Regions from separate parts of the Flaviflexus equikiangi genome, predicted to be linked through region 2. Evidence: riboswitches for the same ligand, from Rfam matches in the RefSeq annotation. Region 2 holds a riboswitch; each other region holds the start of a gene.
What was found. A riboswitch is a leader RNA that binds a small molecule or an ion and turns the genes downstream of it on or off. The one in region 2 is predicted to bind S-adenosylmethionine.
Positions count from the first base shown of each region.

Region 1: linked by a shared signal. The riboswitch ahead of H2O75_RS03010 (methionine ABC transporter ATP-binding protein) and the one ahead of H2O75_RS01550 (hypothetical protein) in region 2 are both predicted to bind S-adenosylmethionine.
Region 3: linked by a shared signal. The riboswitch ahead of H2O75_RS06645 (LLM class oxidoreductase) and the one ahead of H2O75_RS01550 (hypothetical protein) in region 2 are both predicted to bind S-adenosylmethionine.

Region 1 covers NZ_CP059676.1:634,616-639,120, forward strand. Annotated here, with positions in the region: gene H2O75_RS03000 (HAD family hydrolase) at 1-59, shown strand, start outside; gene H2O75_RS03005 (aldo/keto reductase) at 177-986, shown strand; SAM riboswitch class I at 1,190-1,277, shown strand; gene H2O75_RS03010 (methionine ABC transporter ATP-binding protein) at 1,283-2,257, shown strand; gene H2O75_RS03015 (methionine ABC transporter permease) at 2,254-2,940, shown strand; gene H2O75_RS03020 (MetQ/NlpA family ABC transporter substrate-binding protein) at 3,001-3,834, shown strand; gene H2O75_RS03025 (family 4 glycosyl hydrolase) at 4,027-4,505, opposite strand, start outside.
Region 2 covers NZ_CP059676.1:333,296-337,800, forward strand. Annotated here, with positions in the region: one part of gene H2O75_RS01540 (IS3 family transposase) at 1-503, shown strand, start outside; partial or broken gene H2O75_RS01545 (ATP-binding protein) at 546-848, shown strand; SAM riboswitch class IV at 1,067-1,183, shown strand; gene H2O75_RS01550 (hypothetical protein) at 1,200-1,610, shown strand; gene H2O75_RS01555 (hypothetical protein) at 1,708-2,244, shown strand; gene H2O75_RS01560 (DUF421 domain-containing protein) at 2,244-2,714, shown strand; gene H2O75_RS01565 (alcohol dehydrogenase catalytic domain-containing protein) at 2,838-4,010, opposite strand; gene H2O75_RS01570 (Cof-type HAD-IIB family hydrolase) at 4,053-4,505, shown strand, end outside.
Region 3 covers NZ_CP059676.1:1,413,303-1,417,807, forward strand. Annotated here, with positions in the region: gene H2O75_RS06635 (glutamate-5-semialdehyde dehydrogenase) at 1-105, opposite strand, end outside; gene trxA (thioredoxin) at 193-555, shown strand; gene H2O75_RS06645 (LLM class oxidoreductase) at 627-1,526, opposite strand; SAM riboswitch class IV at 1,760-1,862, opposite strand; gene H2O75_RS06650 (MusI family membrane protein) at 1,983-2,606, opposite strand; gene H2O75_RS06655 (carbohydrate ABC transporter permease) at 2,611-3,525, opposite strand; gene H2O75_RS06660 (carbohydrate ABC transporter permease) at 3,522-4,367, opposite strand; gene H2O75_RS06665 (ABC transporter substrate-binding protein) at 4,461-4,505, opposite strand, start outside.

The DNA of each region.
Region 1 (4,505 bases), 300 kb from region 2:
GTGCCGCAGTTGTCAACGTCCTCAAAACTGAACTATCGGTTCTCGCCGCTCTGCTCTGATCCGCTGGTTGGAGCCTGACGCCACGGTGGGAAAAGGTGAGTGTCTGTCGTGCGGGAGATTCCGCTTGCGGCCATGAGCCCTCGCGGTGGGCCGAGGCTGGTTGATAGCCTCAAGGCGTGAATACGCAGATAGATTTTGAGTCCATCGACATTGGGTTCGGCACCTCCCCGCTCAAGGGAGACGAGGCCGCGTCGGCTGTAACGGCAGCGATCGAGGTTGGCTATACCCTGATCGACACCGCCTCCCGCTACGAGAACGAAGAAGCGGTCGGTCAGGGAATCCGTGACAGCGGCATCGCCCGGGATGACGTCATCATCCAAACGAAGCTGCGCGGACGCGACCATGGCAATGTGCGCGGAGCTCTCGAGCAGAGCCTGACAAAACTCGGAGTCGACTACATCGACGTGTGGATGATCCACTGGCCCCTCCCCATGCTCGGGCTCTACGCCCAGGCGTACGAGGAGATGGCCAAACTGCAGGAAGAGGGACTTGTCCGCGCCCTTGGCGTCTCGAACTTCCTGCCGGAGCATCTCGACGAGGTCGAGTCACGGACCGGTCTTGTCCCGGTCGTCAACCAGATCCAGATCGATCCTGGTATCCACCGCTCCGACCTCCGCCACGAGCTGACCCGCCGCGGCATCGCAATCCAGGCGTGGTCACCGTTATCCAAGGGAGGGGAACTTTTCGACGCCGAACCCGTCAAAGCAGCGGCAAATGCTCACGGAATCACGCCGTCGCAGGCGATACTCGCCTGGCATCGCGCCATCGGGACGATCCCGATCGTCCGCTCGACGAACGAGGAGCGCAGGAAGCAGAATCTTCATGCAGTGCAGGTGACGCTCTCTCCTGAGGAGGTTCGAGCGATCTCCGCTCTGCCGCAGCGTCCTCTCGGAGAGTGGGATCCCGCCACGCACGACGAGCGATAGAGGAAGACTGCCGGTCGATCGGAGTGATCGGACGAGGTAATGAGAGTATTCGCTCTGCACCTGCCTGGTTGCATGTGAGGGTTGGGTCATAGCCGTGCGGGCACTGGTCGCCTACACTGGTGACTTCTTGATGCTCAACAGCCCCGCGCGGTCCGACAGGTGAGACAGTTGGCGGTGCGGGCCAGCATCGATGTTTAATGAGACAACCATCCAGAGCAGCTGAGAGACCTGGGCTCGACGAAGCTGCAGCAACCGAGGAGAACTCGGTGCTACCGCCCGGACCGATGGAGGAATTCATGATCACCTTGGACGGCGTTCGCAAGGTATACCCGGGGCCGGTCGTTGCCCTCGACGGTATCGATCTGACGATCCCCGCGGGGGAGATCCACGGGATCGTCGGGGAATCGGGCGCAGGTAAGTCCACGTTGATCCGCTGCCTCACCGCGCTTGAGAGGCCGACCGAGGGACACGTGTGGGTCGATGGCGAGGACCTGTCCGCTCTCAATCCCACCGAGCTGCGTGCAGCCCGCCGCTCGATCGGCATGGTCTTCCAGGGCGGAAACCTGCTCGATGCTCGAACGGCAGGCCAGAACATCGCCTACCCGTTGAAAGTCGCGGGCCTTGATCGGGGCAAGCGTCGCGATCGAGTCCAGGAACTGCTCGACCTCGTCGGTCTCGGCGATCGCGGGAACTCCTATCCGTCCCAGCTCTCCGGCGGCCAGAGACAGCGAATCGCTATCGCCCGAGCACTTGCCGCACGTCCCGCCGTGCTGCTGTGTGACGAACCGACGTCGGCACTCGACACTCAGACCACGGACCAGATTCTCACTCTGATCAAGAGCGTGCGGGACCAGACGGGTGTCACCGTCGTCATCATCACGCATGAGATGGCGGTGGTGCGGGATACGTGTGACAGTGTGTCTCTGCTCGAGGGGGGCCGTGTCGTCCAGTCGGGGCGCGTCGGCGACATCGTGGCGGACACGTCGTCGCGTCTTGGCCGCGCCATCGTGCCACCGCCGAGCGTTGACAGCCCACCCCCGGGCAGGAGCCTCATCGATCTCGCCTTCACGTCTCGTCCGGGTGAGCCGGCCAGCTCCCACGTGCTCGCTGTTGTCGCTGAGCTGGGTGCTGACGTGACAGCAGGAACCTTCGAAACACATGGCGATTCTCAGATTGCCCGTCTCGTCATCTCGATCGAGTCGGAGAAGGCAGGCCACACGGTTGCGACATTGACCGATCGCGGCATCGATGCATCGGAGCGTGCAGCATGACATTCGCACTCGATGGGCTTCTCTGGCTAGACCAGCCTGTGATCCAGAATTCTCTATGGGATGCGACGGCTGAGACATTGTTGATGGTCGGCTGGTCGACTCTGGCCACGGTGCTGATCGGTCTCCCGCTCGGCCTGCTCCTTGTCACGACAGCCAAGACCGGCATCAGGCCCGCCCCGATCGTCAACCAGATCCTCTCCGTCATCGTCAATATCGGGCGCTCGATCCCCTTCATCATCCTCCTCATCCTGCTTCTGCCGGTGACGGATTGGATCATGCAGACGAACATCGGATGGCGGGGCATGGTCTTCCCGCTTGCCGTCGGCTCGATACCGTTCTTCGCGCGCCTAGTCGAAACAAACCTTCTTGCGGTCGATACGGGGAAGGTTGAGGCCGCTCAGATGATGGGGGCGACGCGGACACGGATCATGGCAGATGTCATGCTGCGTGAAGCCCTGCCCGGCATCATCCAGTCCATCACCGTCCTCATCATCATGATTATCGGCTTCTCGGCTATGGGTGGGGCTGTTGGCGGCGGCGGCCTCGGTGCGCTCGCCTACAACTACGGCTACCAGCGCTACCTCCTCGACGTCCTTGTCATCACCGTCATCATCATCACCGCCATCGTGCAGATCGTGCAGATGTTCGGAGACATGCTCAGCCGGTACGTGGACCACCGCTGAGTCCCCGCGTACCGGGCTGACCGAACTCGCACCATATTGAACACAATCAAAGGAACACCTATGCGTCGCTCACTACTTGCTCTTGCCACAACCGCTGCTCTGACCCTGGCCGCCTGCTCCTCCGATGAGGAAGCCGCCGAGGAGACCACCACCGAAGGCTCAGGCGAAATCGTCACCCTGACCGTGGGGGCCTCTCCCGTGCCCCACGCCGATATCCTCGCCTTCATCGACGAGAACCTTGCTGAAGAGGCTGGAATCGATCTCGAGATCGTCGAATACTCGGATTACGTGCTTCCCAACCGCAACCTCGACTCCGGAGAACTGGACGCGAACTTCTTCCAGCACGTGCCCTACTTCAACGTCCAGGTCGAAGAGAACGGCTACGATTTCGAGCACGGCGAGGGCGTCCACATCGAGCCCTACGCCGTCTACTCGGACACGCTGACGTCGCTCGATGAGCTCGAGGACGGTGCGAAGGTCTCGATCGTCAACGATCCGTCGAACCAGGCACGAGCGCTCTGGCTCCTCGAGGACAACGGCATCATCACCCTCGATGAGTCGGTCGAGAACCCGACAATCTTCGATGTCGTCGACAACCCGAAGAACATCGAGTTCGTCGAGCTGGAGGCGCCGAACCTGCCCCGTACTCTCGACCAGGTCTCCATCTCGATCATCAACGGCAACTTCGCACTCGAAGGCGGCCTCGTCCCGTCCGAGGATGCCATCGCGATCGAATCGGGCGAGGGCAACCCCTACGCCAACGTCCTCGCATGGAAGGCGGGCTCGGACAAGGCTGACGCGATCCAGATCCTCGACGGACTGCTCCGCACCCAGGAAGTTGCCGACTTCATCACCGAAACCTACCCGGACGGTGAAGTCATCCCGGCTTTCTAGAGCACAAGCGAGAGGGGGCGACATGGTCGCCCCCTCTGCTGTCCCTGCACGGTAAGGTCATGCTCGATCGGGATGCCGGCGCGTCACGAGGCCACGTCGACAATGCAGGCGGCGAATAACAGGCCGCAGCCGATTCTCGAGCGCTGAGAAGGTATGGGGCCCGCAGATCACTGCGGGCCCCATAGCATCAGCTCAGCTGAAGGTCTTCGCTACATCCGGATTCTTGTCGATGTAGGCGTCGAGGACATCCTTGGCCACGGCGATCGAGTCGACGAGCGGATGGGAGGCCAATGCCCGCCATGCCAGCGTCTTCTCGCCTGTGAGTGCGGCGTCGATGACGAGCTCCTCGCATGCCTTGACGGACGTGACGAGGCCGAGCTCCGGGCCCGTGAGCGGAGCTTGGGGGAGGGGGCGGATGCCGTTGCCGTCGACGGTGCAGGGCACTTCGATGACGGCGTCGTCTCTGAGCTGGGGCACGATGAGCTGCCCAGCATCGTTGTTTGCGACTCCGAGGATCATCCGTGCCGGGATTCCCGATGCGAGCGCGGTCATGAGTTCGAGGGCAACATGCTCATATCCGCCGCCCATGTCTTCGTCGCGGCGCGCTTCACCCTCCTCGCGGGACTCCGCCATGTAGGTTGCTTCGCGTTCGTTGTGGGTTCGCAGCCAGT
Region 2 (4,505 bases):
TTGACGAGAAGTGGTTGACAGACATTACCGAGCATTGGACCGGTGAGGGCAAGCTCTACCTCTGTGCGTTGAAGGACGTGTGTTCGAACCGGATCGTGGGGTATGCGATTGACAAGCGGATGAAGGCGTCATTGGCGGTTCGGGCGCTTGAGAACGCACTCATGCAGCGCGGCTTCCCGCAGGGCGTGATCGTGCATAGCGATAGAGGGAGCCAGTTCCGAAGCCGGAAATTCCAGAAGGCCCTGAATCGGCACGGGCTGCGGGGCTCGATGGGGCGTGTGGGTGCGTGCGGAGATAACGCGGCCATGGAATCATTCTTCTCGCTGCTACAGAAGAATGTCCTCGACCGACGCCCGTGGCGGACCCGGCAGGAGCTGCGCCTCGCGATCGTGGCGTGGATCGAGGGAAAGTATCACCGCAAGCGCAGGCAGCGAAGGCTTGGGAAGCTGACACCGGTCGAATTCGAGGCCATAATGATGGATGTCGTCGGTCTGGCGGCATAAACCCCGGACTCAACCAAACCTTCAGCAGACCCTAACAAAGGCGAACTCCCTAAAGAGCTGCGCCGTATTCGCCGTTTTAAGCTCATCATCATCGACGAGCTCGGCTACCTTCCCATTGAGCCCGAAGCAGCGAATCTGTTCTTCCAGCTCATCTCAGACCGATACGAGCAGTCATCAATCCTGATCACCTCGAACCTCGCTTTCGGTAGCTGGTCAACGATTTTCCACGACGAGACCATCGCCACAGCCATCATCGACCGGCTTGTCCACCATGCTCAAGTACTGACCACGAAAGGAACCTCGTACCGAATCAGACACCGACAAGAACAACAAAATGTAGACTGAAACTGCTCAGTTTTCGATTGCCGGAAGTGCACCAAATTCAATTGCCGCCGACACCAATGCCGTAGGCCGTAGGCCGAGGGGATTTTCTTCTGTATCTACAGACGGAGTCTTCGTATCCCTTCGGTTCTTACAGTGCTTCGTGGTCAGTGAGATCTTCCGCGCCTCTCTCGCGGAACCTTGACCTTTTCTGTCCGCAGTCCCCGCTAGACTCAAACCACAATCAAGAAGTTCGACGTGAAGCCTCTCAGCTTGTCGACTGGCAACCGCTTATCGCTAGCGGTGCCCCTGGGAGAAGATTGGCCCTCGATCAAAAGATCCGAGTGGAAGACAGCGACATTCAAGGGAAATCTCATGACGAACCCGGACTTTTCTTCGGACAACGACGCCCCTCACATCCCCAGCGAGCTCCTCCTGCGCAGCGAATATATCGGCACGTGTGACGACTATTCGCCAGGGCACAAGATGCACTACATTCGCGGCATCAGATCGGCGGGGAGCGATGACTGGGAAGATGCGGAGATCATCGCCACGACTGGGCACCACATCTGTTTCGCCACGGACAGCGGCATCCACTGGAAGTGGAACCACGATCCGCTCTTCCTGTGGAGCCGGGTCAACCTGGCGCTCCACTCATCAGATGTGAAGGTCAGGTGGTCGGACAGCTTCAACATGCTCAAAATCAGTACCGGAGGCAAAGAGGGAGGCCACTGCATCGGTCTCCAAGGCGGCCCGGTCACGCCCTGTAAGTTCCCGAACGGTTGATGACTCGAAGAAACTGTGCCATATGGCTATGATGTAGGCCACCCGCCGACTTATGTTGGTGGGTGGTTCTCGTTCTAGTCAGCATGATGGGGGATGGGTGAAGACTTTAGGAGATCGGCCGCCGGAATCCCTCCTCGAGGACGTCGTCCACGACAGTGATAAGGCGTGGCGGCGGTGGGCACGATCGGGCGTGCTGGCATTCTTCGCGCTTGTCCTCCTTGCCGCTGCCCTCGGGGCTTTTGATCTCGGAACGCAGCGCACCGCGGCTCTCGGAACGGCCGAAGTTGGGGTGGACTATCCAGTGACAACGCGAGCCGGCCTGGACCTCAAGGTGATCGTCAAGGTCTCCGACCGGGATGGATTGCCCGAAACCCTCCGTATCGAGATCGATCAGGAATATCTCGACATGTTCGAAGATCTCCTGCTCGTGCCAGAGCCCAGTGATCAGACGGCACTGCGGGGTGGGATCGTGCGGTTCGAGTATGAGCTTCCCGCGGGCTCCACTCACGCTCGTCTCTCGATCGAGGGACGAGCCTCGGACCGGTGGGAACCCAGCACGAGTGGAACGATCCGGCTCGTCGGCTCTGACGGCTTCGATGTGGGGGTTCCTGTGACGACATGGAGGTTGCCCTGATGGATATCGTTCTCCGCGCTGCCATTGCCTTTGTTGTGCTTTGGCTCCTGACGAAAGCAGCGGGCAGGGCCACGCTTGGGGAGCTCAGCTCCTTCGACCTTCTCCTCTTCATCACCATGGGGGACTTGATCCAGCAGGGGATCACGGGAGAGGACCGCACGCTGACGGGCGGGCTCGTAGCGGTGGCGACATTCGCTCTCCTTGCCGTGACATTCAACCTCGTCGTGTCCAGGTGGTCAAAAGCGAGCAGGCTCCTCGAGGGTCCTCCCATCATCCTCGTCGCCGATGGTCGGGCACGGACGGGGGCGATGCGGCGCCAGCGAGTCTCTGTCGCCGAGATTCTCAGTGCAGGGCGTCAATCCGGGTACGAGAACATGTCGGACATTCGCCTCGCCGTCCTCGAGCAGGATGGGAAGATCTCCTTCTTCCCCTACACGGCCGAGCACGCGCAATCAGCCGATCAGGAATAGCGTCCTTCCATCGCGCGCAGGTTTTGGCTCGCGATAGTCGGCGGATGGTGGGCCCGGTTGATCTTTCCCCTTCCGTTGCCAACCGGGAGCACCCAGGGGAGGGGCGGTTGTCCGCCCATAGCCTCATGATCTGGGGTCGAGAACGACTTTGATGCAGCCGTCTTCCTTCTTCTGGAACGTCTCGTACATGGCAGGAGCCTGCTCGAGAGGCGCCCTGTGGGTGACGAAGTCCTCGAGGCCGAGCGGATCGGACTCATCCTCGACCAGGGGAAGAAGATGATCGACGTGGGCATGGACGTTGGCCTGTCCCATTCTCACCTGGACCTGCTTGTCGAAGAGAGACAGCATGGGGATGGGGTCGGCCTGCCCGCCGTACACGCCGCTCAGCGAGATCGTGCCGCCGCGCCTGACAAGATCGATGGCGCCGTAGAGAGCTCCCAGCCTGTCGAGACCTGCTGTCTCGAAGACCTTCCGTCCCACCGCGTCGGGCAGGAGGCCGACGATGCTGTGGGCGGCTGTGGTGACGGGGGAACCGTGCGCCTCCATGCCCACCGCGTCGATCACGGCGTCAGGGCCCCGGCCTTCCGTGAGATCTCTGATCTGCTCGACAGCGTCCGAGTCGAACGTGGTGATGCCGTGACGCTCTGCCATGGCACGCCGCTCCGGAACGGGATCGATCGCGTACACGGTCGCCCCGAGATGGGCTGCTATCCGCGCCGCGAACTGTCCGATCGGTCCAAGCCCAAACACAGCAAGGGAATCGCCCCGCTGGACGCCCGCGTAGGCCACGCCCTGCCACGCTGTCGGCAGCACATCGCTGAGGAAGAGATAGCGATGGTCTGGGAGATCGGTGCCGACAGTGATAGCCCCGAAGTTCGCGTGGGGAACACGCAAGTATTCGGCCTGACCGCCGGGAACGGAGCCGTAGAGACGTGAATATCCGAAGAGAGCGGCGCCTGACCCGTGTTCGCGCACCTGGGTTGTCTCGCATTGGGTGACGAGTCCGCGCGAACACATCCAGCAGTGCCCGCAGGCGATCGGGAACGGGATGACGACACGGTCGCCTGCCGACAGTTCCGACTCGGAGCCCGCCTCGACGATCATTCCCATCGTCTCGTGGCCCACGATGTCTCCCTTGTCCATGAAGGGCCCCAGCACCTCGTAGAGGTGCAGGTCCGACCCGCAAATCGCCGTTGAGGTGACCTCGATGATGACATCGGTCGGTTCGTCAAGGGTGGGATCGGGAACGGTCTCGACACTCACGTGCCGCTTGCCCTGCCATGTCACAGCTCTCATCTCGTCTCCTTCGGTAGGTGCCCCATCCTTCCAAGGGTCTGTGTGACGCACAAGACATATCGGACATTCGCTGCTATCTTCCGGGCCGTCTCCGCCTTCGATTTCTATTCTGACGATCCGGGTGAAACCCGTGGCCACAGGGGTTGTGGGCGATCCGTGGGCGGTGCTGGCACCCTCGATTCCTCCCCGAAGATTCCCAGCTTGGGAAGGGGCGAGTCCGGGGGTGGGGCCTGGGATGGTGTCGCACGATCGGGGATACTGGTGGGGATGATGGAGAGTGGATTGAAACCAGAGCTGTGGACGACGATTGAACCTGGACAGGACGTGGCGCTCGTTGTGTGCGACATGGACGGGACGCTGCTGGACGGGGAGGGCCGCGTGCCGGACGCCTTCTGGTCTCTCGTCGACACGATGAGCGAGCGGGGGATCATGTTCGCTCCCGCAAGCGGACGCCAATATGCCACCCTGGCCAAGATGTTCGCCGGCCGTGCCTCC
Region 3 (4,505 bases), 1.1 Mb from region 2:
GGCCAGCGCCGCATTCTTCGTCGTCGTTGACGCGCTGCGGAGAACCCTGGCGGCGCCGCGCGCCTTCGTTGCAAGCTCTCGAACGTCATCTCTCGTGTTCGTCATGAGAGTAAGCGTATAGGGAATTAAACGAAGGTCCACCCCGTTACAGGCCTTGTATCACGAAAGATGACTAGAGAAGGATTGTGAGACATGGCGACCGTCGAGATCACGAAGGACAACTTCACCGACACCGTGAAAGAAGGAACCGTGTTCCTCGACTTCTGGGCAGAATGGTGCGGCCCGTGCCGCCAGTTCGCTCCGACGTTCGAGGCTGCCTCTGAGAAGCATGAGGACGTGACGTTCGGGAAGGTCGATACCGAGGCTGAGCCGGAGCTCGCGCAGAGCTTCCAGATCATGTCGATTCCGACCCTCATGGTCTTCCGTGACGGCATCAAGATCTTCGAACAGGCAGGCGCTGTGCCGGCCTCGGCGCTCGAGGACCTCGTTGGTCAGGCGCAGAAGCTCGACATGGATGCTGTGCGCGCACAGATCGCAGAGCAGCAGGGGAACTAACGCTGGCGTGGCAGAAGGGGGAGCACATTGAACTGCTCCCCCTTCTCGTCGTGCTTACTCGGCGCTTTCTGTTACTCCGCGCTTTCCGCGCTTCGGCGCGCACGCAGGAGAGGAAGCACGCCGCAGACGGTGGACGCGAGATCTGTCGGCAGTGAGCCGGGCAGGATCGTGAACGCGTCTGCCGCGCCGAGATCTGTCCACGACTCGATGTGATCGGCAACGTCGTGGACGGTTCCGAGGACCCGCGCGGCGCCCTCCGCGTACCGATCGGCACCGATAGCCGAGATAAGGTTCGCGCGTTCCTCCGCATCCATCGCGCAACCGGACACGATCATGAAAAGGTCGGAGACGACCTGGAGATCCCGGCCCTGCTCGAGAGCGGCCGAGCGCAGTGAGTAACGGATTTCGCGGGCTGAATGAGGGTCTGCCTCGCGCAGGCGGACCCGATCGAGCACACTGCCGAGTGCCGTGAGATCGATGCGGGACGCTGTTTCACCCGTCAGGGCGACAGTCACGGGCGTACCGTCCCTGTGCGCCGCCGCGATCAGGCTGATAACCGGGCCGAGGTCATCGCCGGTGACGAGAATCTCCAGCCCGACACCCGTGTCCTTGACTGCTTCAAGCGCGGCCTCTCCTACCGAGTCGGCTGTCACCGAAGCGAAAATGGGGCCCGTGATCTTCGATGTGAGCTTGACGCTGGCACGCACTGCGTCGAGACGGCAGTCTCGCAAGTGAAGGTCTGAACGGAGGAGGAAGCTCGAGCCGAGCGTCACCGCTGCGAGACCATCGCTCAGCGCGGCGCTTGTCATCGAGGCGAGTCTTGGAAGGTTGCACGTCTCGACGGGAAAGTCCTCGCCGAAGTCTGATGAGCTGTCGAACACCTCAACGCCGAGGGAGGACAGGTCGATGCTGATAGAGGGGACTTTGAAACTGAGCCGTGACTGTGACGATGATGGCAGTTGGATAGTCATCTTCTGATCCTTGGGTATAGCAAATGGGCTCCCTATGGAGCTGAGTGAAGGTGCATAAAGCGAGGCGGGATGCTTCCCGGGCAGATCTCGTTGGCCGGATCAGGCCATGGACTTATGCCACATAAACATTCGACGAAGTCGGAACGGAGCCGATACGGGGGCAGAATGCCGTGTCGTCTGGGTGTTATTCGTGAATGTCATGATATTTTCCTTCGTGCTCTCCACCGCGGACGGTGCTTCGCTTGCCAAGTAAGGCCTGGTCGTCACCCGGGGCACCCCTCGCACGTGAGGGGTTGTCGACCAGCTAGCCGGGGCTCTCTGCTGGTTCTCTGGACCACCGCCAGAATAACACGAGCTCGGGTCCGTATGTCAAGACACGCCCGCCCAGTAGGTGAGATCGACTGGTGTGAGCATGAGAAAGTCCCCATACCCGAGGGCATGGGGACTTTCATTCGCCTAGAAATTTGCCGAGACCTGCCGCTCGATGAGGAGGTCATGGACGTACAGAGTCGCCGCAGGAAGAATCACCATATTCGCGAAGATCAGGATGGCGATGATGTCCACATTCATGTAAAGAAGCAAAGGCTGAACGCCGAGAGTCGCGAGGCACACGAGCGTGCGAGGGAGGTATCCAATAGCGAGAATCGCCGATCTTTTTGCGACATCGGCGAGCGGCTTCTCTGACTGGCTGATGAGGGGGAAGAACCAGATCGCGAAGCACACGACGAGCACGACCCCCGTCAACGCCACCACCGTGGCCGCCGTCCCGGCTGCACCCAAGTCCATGCGACGAATGGCCCAGATCTCCCACGCCGATACGAGAAACGCGAGGAGGATGAGAAGCCAGACGATTGTTGCCCGGGCGAACGACGTGCGGAAGCCGGTCCAGAACGCCTTGGCGGGCGACGATCCCTCTTCCCGGACCTGCTTGAGCAGGGCCGCGTGAGCGCCGGCAAGTGCTGCGCCGGCGGTCACGACTGGAAGGCTGAAGATCAGAAGCAGCACATTGACGATGATGGTGTCCGTGACGGACACCAACCCGTTGTAGAACTTCGAATCGGGTGCAAGCCACCCTGCCATACGGTCAGCCCTTGACCGAGCCGGCAACGACGCCCTCGATGATGTGCTTCTGCGAGAACAGGTAGAACACGACGATCGGAATGATCGCAAGGACGAGCATTGCCATCATCGCGCCCATGTCCCGGTTGCCGTTGGAGCCGACCAGCATCTGCACCACCACGGGGATCGTCTTGTATCGGGTGGAGAGGCCGATGACGAGATATGGCAGAAGGTAGTCGTTCCAGATCCACATGGCGTTGAGGATCGCGACCGTCACGGTTGTCGGCTTGAGAATCGGAAGGACGATCCGGAAATAGTTCTGGAGCGGTCCACAGCCGTCGATGTAGGCAGCCTCTTCGATCTCGAGCGGAATGGACTTCACGAAGCCGGAGAAGATGAAGACGGACAGGCCTGCGCCGAAGCCGAGATACAGCACCACCATGCCTGCAGGATTGGCCAGGCTCAGCATGTCGGCGATCTTGACGGTCGGGAACATGACCATCTGGAATGGGATGACCATCGAGAACACGAACATGTAGTAGAGCATCGACGTCCACCACGTCTTGACGCGCGTGATGTAGTACGCCGTCATAGCGCTGAGCAGGACAATCGTGGCGACGGATGTGACCGTGATGAGGAACGACCAGAAGATCGCCTCGAAGAAGCCGGTCCGTTCAAGACCTGTCGTGTAGTTCGACAGCCCTGCCCACATGTCGCCCAGTGGGAGCGAGAAGGGGTCGGAGCTGATCGAGAACTTCTGTTTGAACGAGTTGATGATGATGAACAGAATGGGCCCGAGGAAGACGACGACCAAGAGGCATAGGACAACGTAGTAGAAGCCCTTGCGCGCACCGAGCTGCTTCCGGCTTGGATCAGGATTGCCCTTCTTCTCGGGGACCTGACCGTCGAATGATTCGACTGTTTCGATAACCGCGCTCATGCCTCGACCTCCTTGGTTCGTGTAGCTCGCAGCTGAAGGAATGCGACGGCGACAACGATAATGACGAAGATGACGGCCTTGGCCTGGCCTACACCTTCCTGCCCGACTCGGGCAAACATTGTGTTAACGATGTTGAGAGCAACCATTTCGGTCTTCGACTGGGGCGCACCATTGGTGAGCGCGAGGTTCTGGTCGAAGAGCTTGAATGAACTCGACAGCGTGAGGAAGATACAGATCGTGATCGTCGGCATGATGACGGGGATCGTCACATGCCGCAGGATCTGCCACCTGCTAGCGCCATCGATCTCGGCCGCTTCGGTCAGCTCCGGCGGAACAGCCTGGAGGCCTGCGATGTAGATGATCATCATGTAGCCGACCTGCTGCCAGTTGATGAGAAGGATCAAACCGACATACCCGTATTCCCAGTTGGACACGATCGTCGTCCCGTAGTTTGCGAGAACGGCGTTGATCATCGACTGCCACGTGTAGCCGAGCACGATGCCGCCGATCAGGTTCGGCATGAAGAAGACTGAGCGGAAGAAGTTGGTGCCGCGAAGCTTCTGCGTGAGCATGCGCGCGATGGCGAAGGCGAACAGGTTGACGGTGAGTATCGAGACCGTCACGACGAGGAGAGTGAACGTGAAGGAACTCGTGAATCCTTGATTCTCTTCCAGTGCCCGCTGGTAGTTGGCGAGTCCGACCCACTCCGCGTCAGTGATCGTCGTGAACGATGAGAATGACAGGTAGATACCTATAAAGAACGGCAACAGGAACGCGATCATGAAGGCAAGGCCTGTTGGCGCGACGAATATGGGGAAGTATTTCTTCAGTGTTCTTTGCATCGGTGTCCGTCTCCCGCTGTAAAGCGCCGTCGAGACGCTTGAACGTTGAGTAGCCGGGGCGGGCGGAATCACCCGCCCCGGCATCAATGGCTATTAGCCGAGGTTGGCCTTTTCGCGGGCCCAGGAGGTGATGAAGGT